DNA from 2 places in the Priestia sp. FSL P4-0332 genome. Region 2 is predicted to be linked to the other one. Evidence: a T-box and tRNA genes for the amino acid it is inferred to sense, from the RefSeq annotation. Region 2 holds a T-box; the other holds one or more tRNA genes.

The links. The T-box of region 2 lies ahead of MKY06_RS23825 (valine--tRNA ligase). A T-box ahead of a tRNA ligase gene usually reads a tRNA of that ligase, here a tRNA-Val.
Region 1: it encodes a tRNA-Val, which carries the amino acid that the T-box ahead of MKY06_RS23825 (valine--tRNA ligase) is inferred to sense. The anticodon was not compared.

What each region holds. Positions count from the first base shown of each region.
Region 1 is NZ_JBBOUA010000001.1:735,830-738,982, reverse strand. It holds gene MKY06_RS03915 (DEAD/DEAH box helicase) at 1-1,273, opposite strand, end outside; tRNA gene MKY06_RS03910 (tRNA-Val) at 1,442-1,513, opposite strand; gene MKY06_RS03905 (DsbA family oxidoreductase) at 1,644-2,255, shown strand; gene MKY06_RS03900 (arylamine N-acetyltransferase family protein) at 2,276-3,031, shown strand; gene MKY06_RS03895 (Lrp/AsnC family transcriptional regulator) at 3,059-3,153, opposite strand, start outside.
Region 2 is NZ_JBBOUA010000001.1:4,536,324-4,539,476, reverse strand. It holds gene ysxE (spore coat protein YsxE) at 1-1,004, shown strand, start outside; gene MKY06_RS23830 (hypothetical protein) at 1,016-1,213, opposite strand; T-box leader at 1,444-1,688, shown strand; gene MKY06_RS23825 (valine--tRNA ligase) at 1,771-3,153, shown strand, end outside.

The DNA.
Region 1 (3,153 bases), 3.8 Mb from region 2:
CTACAAAATCGACCGCTCGAATTTTCTTTTTCTTTCCTCCGTTAAAATACAGCTTCATAATGTCTTTATTTAATGACTCGCTTTTATCTTTTTTAACTTCTGGACGCTCATTAATTTTTTCAGTAAAAGCGGATGCTGCCTGCTGTACTTCTTCTTTAGAAGGAGGAGTAGATGTTGGAATTGAAAAGCCGATATATTCCTCAATTTCCGATAGCATTCTCTTTTCATAAGGCGTTACAAATGTGATAGCCTTCCCTTTTTTACCGGCACGTCCCGTTCTTCCTGTACGGTGAACGTAGCTTTCTTTTTCTAACGGAAGATCGTAGTTAATAACGTGTGTGATATTATCAATATCAATTCCTCTCGCAGCTACATCTGTCGCCACTAAATAGCGGAATTTACCTTTTTTGAAATCATTCATAACCTCAAAACGGTCTTCTTGCACCATTGCCCCGTGAATTTTATCACAAGGATACCCAAAATCATCTAAATCATCTAACAGCGTATTTACCTGCTCTTGCGTGCGGCAAAAAATGATGCAGCTGTCAGGGTTTTCTACTGTGGTTACGTCTTTCAGCAGTTCAAATTTATGTTCGTTTTCTACTGATATAACAGAATGGTCAATCGTACTTGTCGTTAATCCATTTGCTTTGATTTCAACATCAACCGGCTTTTTCATATACTTGCGAGAAAGCTCTTCAATATCTTCAGGAAGCGTAGCGGAGAAAAGCATCGTTACACGCTCACTAGGAAGATGTTGAATAATTGCTTCTACTTGGTCAATAAAACCCATATTTAGCATTTCATCTGCTTCATCAATAACCAAATAACGAATTTTCTCTAATGCAAGCGTTTCTTTTTCTATATGATCAAGCACTCGTCCAGGCGTACCTACAACAATATGTGTTTTTTGCTTTAACTCTACTTTTTGCTTGGCAAATGGTGATTTTCCGTAGACAGCTGCTGCTTTAATTCGCTTAAAACGGCCGATATTAGTAATATCTTCTTTTACCTGCGCAGCCAGCTCTCGTGTCGGTGTTAACACTAAGGCCTGGGGCTTATTTTCTTCCCAATTAACTAATTCACACAGTGGAATACCAAAGGAAGCCGTTTTTCCACTTCCTGTTTGAGACTTCACGACCACATCTCTTTCTTCTAGCGCGATGGGAAGTACCTTGCTTTGTACTTCCGTGGGATGATTGTATTGCAGGCTAGAAAGCGCCTTAGCTACCTTGTCACTAAGACCATATTGACTAAAACTTCTTTGATTCATTTTGTACCCTCATTTATTTTAAATTAGTGATTATCTTTATCATGACCTGATGCACTATGTTTCATTATACTTTAATTCTTCTATACGCGCTCAAGATTTAATATAGCATTGATTTGTCAAACAAAAGAGAAAAGCCGCTCTCTTATTAATAAGAAAACGGCTTTGGTATGAGCGATGAGGGATTCGAACCCCCGACCCCATCCCTGTCAAGGATGTATTCTCCCACTGAACTAATCGCTCGTGATATGTATTGACTTTATTATAGAAAGAGTTATCCAATTTTGTCAACTATTTTTCCACAGTTCCCAAGTTGGAAGGATCGTCTTTACTTTTGATAAAATAAAAACATGCCATAAAGGAGCGTGACGGGATGAAAGCGCATATTGAATTTTATTTTGATTTTGTCTGTCCACTATGTTTTCTAGCCACTAAGCCTTTAAGAGAAGTCATTAAAGAACAAAAAGCTGAGATTGAATGGAAGCCTTTTGAACTTTGTCCTGAGCCAGCCCAGCAGATGGAGCAAATAGAAGATTTTTTAGAGAGACCTTGGAATCAATCGATAGCTCCCTTAGCACAACAGCTGCACGTAGAAATAAATATGCCGGACATGCCTCCAGTCCCGCGCACTCATTTAGCACATGAAGGCTTTCATTTTGCTAAAAAACATGGTCAAGAAATTGCCTATATAGATGCTGTTTTTAAAGCTTATTGGGAAGAGGAAAAAGATATTAGCCAGATTGAAGTCTTAGCAGAAATCGCTGATTCCTTGCATTTAGATCAAGAAATATTTACACGTATCTTAAAAGACCGGACGTTCGAACAAGTTCATAAAGATAGCTTAGTTCATGCGTATGAAGATGCTCATGTAACGAAAGTACCAACTTTAAAAATTGGCAGCCGTGTATTTCAAGGATTCGCTTCCAAAGAAACACTTGAAAAAGCGCTGTTCCATGAACGTTCTGCTAAAGACAGAGAGAAATGATTTACTAAGAGGTGCATTTGATGAATATTAATTATTATTTTAGTCGGTTTTTAGCTAAGAAACCGGATAGCCCAACGTATGAAAGCTTAGCTGCTTTACAGAACAAACACATGCTTCATGTTCCTTTTGAGAACTTAGATGTTCTGTCTCAAACCCCTATCATAATTGATTTAGAACGAATTTTTCAAAAAGTAATTGTAAATTTGCGTGGAGGATTTTGCTACGAATTAAACGGTCTATTTGGCTGGCTGTTAAAAGAAAGCGGATATGAAGTCTCTTACGTTTCAGCTACCGTCAAAAAACCCGACGGCACGTGGACCATTGAAGGAAGTCACGCTACAAACCTTGTGATGGTTGAAAATCAATCTTACATCGTAGACGTTGGATTCGGAGATTCTGTGCGCAAACCAATGCCTCTAAATGGCGAAGTAGTAAGAGATGTAAGCGGCTCTTATCGTATGACAAACGTTGCTGAGCATATGTATGATTTGCAGCGATGGGAAGATGATGTATGGAAAACGCTGTACCGTGTGTCTACGCTTCCTAAGAAACTGACTGACTTTACTCCCATGTGTGAGTTCAATCAAACGTCAGCCGATTCTCCGTTTGTACACAAACGTCTTGTTACGATCGCAACCCCTATAGGGCGCATTACCCTATCTGGTGAAACGCTAACTGTAACAGATGGAGAAAAAAAGACGAAAAGGAACGTTTCAGAAGAAGAAATACCTGATATTTTACAAAATCATTTTTATATTATTAAAGGATTTTATTAATATCTCCTTACACGAAAAACCGGCCTCTTATGGGGCCGGTTTTTGTACAGGAGTAATCATCCTGTTTTCTACAGGCGACTTTAAAATAATTGAGGTATTCACATTTCCATAAGGAATCAGTT
Region 2 (3,153 bases):
ACTTAGATGTTGACTTTATCGAAGACTACGGAAAAGTAAAAAAAGTCTATACGAAAACCGGCGTGTTTGCGCTTAAAGAAATGGCGAATCATCAAGAACGAAATCAAAACTTCATTCAAAAGCTGCAGAACGTGTATCAAAAAGGATGGATGGGATTTGTCCCTATTTATCAAACGAAGCGTTCTCAGCCCATTGTTTCAGATGAAAGCGGCTCGTATTACTTAATGCCGTGGCTCCCAAATAATCCGACCGAAGAGCGTGATATTCGATATCATAAATTATTTCAAGAGCTTGCTAAGCTTCACGGCGCTTCGGCGCAGGAAGTAGAAGTGAAAAAAGAAGATATAGAAAATCATTATACATCGATGAAAGAAACGTGGGAAAAACGTCAGGAAGAGCTGAAGCAGTACGTAGTAGAATGCGAGAAGAAAGTCTATATGTCTCCGTTTGAATTGCATTACTGTACATTTTATTATGAAATGACAAGAGCGCTTGAATTTGGTTTTGGAAAGCTCGATCAGTGGAACGATGAAATGGAAGAAAAGGAAAAGATCCGGCTGGTTACTTCTCATGGAAAGCTATCGGCTAAACACTTTATCTATGACGAGCGGGGAAATGGTTTTTTTATTAATTTTGAACATGCAAAAGATGCTTCACCGATTTATGATTTGGTCTCATTTTATTTCCGTACTCTTCGCACATACCCAGTAACTACCTATGACAGCTATGAGTGGTTTAGTACGTATGAAAAACATTTTGCTCTCAGAGAAGAGGAACGGCTGCTTTTGCACAGTTATTTGGCGTTTCCAGAACCCTTGTATCAGTGTATCGTTCAATATAGGCAGCATAAAGAAAGTAAAACAGAGCTTGAACATATGCAGTCATTTATTCGAGCATACTGGCTGACGAAAAACATTGAACAGCTCAATATTAAAATATTTGAAGTAGATCAGCAAAAAAAAATGGCAGCGGAAGCAGCTGCACAAGCCCAAGCGAACGAATAGCGCTTGGGTTTTTAAATCCAGTCGGAATATAAAGCAACCGCTAGTATGGCAAGCAATGCCAACAACAGTACATCAAAGGTTGTAGGGAAAAATAGTGTACGTATACCTTGAAAAATTGTTAAAGGAACAATAAACTGTCCACAAGCCGCTCCTGCTGTTTTGAGCCACCGCTGCAGCTGATACGAATTTACATTTATTCGTTTCTTCATTTGTACATGCCCCTTTCAATCCACGTGCCCAGGTTAAAGTAAGTATATGAAAAAAGAAAGAAATGGTGACATTTTTTTGAGTGGGCTCTTCATTTTATTTCCAAAATTAGCGAGCGAATGAAAAAATAAAGAGCAGAACAAAAAAATTATGAATATAATCATAAAAAAATGGAGAAGATTATTGACGATTCAACATTTTTTCATATAGTATAATTAAGAGAAATTCATACATAAATACAGTGAATAGGAAGAGTACGGGATGTTCGTCTTTCAGAGAGAGAAATCAGTTGCTGTGAGATTTCTTAAGAATGTGCACTCGGAATGTCGCCTATGAGTAGCTTTTTTGAACAGCTGCATAGCTCAGTAGAAAAAGCCGGTTAATCAACCGTTATGAAATGAAGTGTATAGGCTTATCAAACGGGATACGTCTATAAAAAAAGGTGGTACCGCGAAATCAACTCCTTTCGTCCTTTTATTAGGAAAGGAGTTTTTTTATGTTTATAAAAGCTTTACACAGTTTCTAAAGACTGAAACTTTATATTATGGAGGTATACATTATGTCTGAAAAAGAAGTGAGTCTTCCAACGAAGTATGATCCAAAAGCCGTTGAAGAAAATCGTTATCAGTATTGGTTAGACGGGAAGTTTTTTGAAGCAACAAATGACCCTGAAAAAGAGCCATATACAATTGTAATTCCACCCCCAAACGTAACGGGCAAGCTGCATTTAGGCCACGCTTGGGATACAACGTTACAAGACATCTTAACGCGTATGAAGCGCATGCAAGGCTATGACGTTTTATGGCTTCCTGGCATGGACCATGCGGGGATTGCAACGCAGGCAAAAGTAGAAGAAAAGCTTCGCAGCGAAGGGAAAAGCCGCTACGATCTAGGCCGCGAAAATTTTGTAGCCGAAACGTGGAAATGGAAAGAAGAATATGCAAGCTTTATTCGCCAGCAGTGGTCGAAGCTAGGACTTGGCTTAGACTATTCACGCGAGCGCTTCACGCTTGATGAAGGCCTTTCTAAAGCAGTGCGCGAAGTATTCGTAACGCTTTACAAAAAAGGGTTAATCTACCGCGGAGAATATATTATTAACTGGGATCCAGCTACAAAAACAGCTCTTTCAGACATCGAGGTTATTTACAAAGATGTACAAGGTGCGTTTTATCATATGCGCTATCCGTTGGCAGATGGTTCTGGACATATTGAAATCGCAACAACTCGTCCTGAAACAATGCTAGGAGATACGGCTGTAGCTGTTCACCCTGAAGATGATCGCTATAAGCACTTAATCGGCAAAAAGGTTGTCCTTCCGATTGTAGGGCGTGAAATTCCAATCGTAGGCGATGATTATGTAGATATGGAATTCGGTTCTGGTGCGGTGAAAATCACGCCTGCTCATGACCCGAACGATTTTGAAATTGGAAACCGTCATAATTTAGAGCGTATTTTAGTGATGAATCAAGACGGTACGATGAACGACAAAGCAGGTAAATATGAAGGAATGGATCGTTTTGCTTGCCGTAAGCAAATTGTTAAAGACCTTCAAGAAGACGGTGTATTGTTCAACATTGAAGACCACATGCATTCAGTAGGTCACAGTGAACGAAGCGGTGCCGTTGTTGAACCTTATTTATCAACTCAGTGGTTTGTAAAAATGCAGCCGTTAGCAGATAAAGCAGTAGATCTTCAAAAACAAGAAGAAAAAGTAAACTTTGTGCCTGATCGTTTTGAAAAGACATACTTACACTGGATGGAAAATATTCGCGACTGGTGTATTTCGCGTCAGCTTTGGTGGGGACATCGCATTCCAGCTTGGTATCATAAAGAAACTGGAGAAGTATACGTAGATCATGAGGCTCCAGCAGATATCGAAAACTGGGAACAAGATTCAGATGTATTAGACACATGGTTCAGTTCAGCGCTATGGCCATTCTCA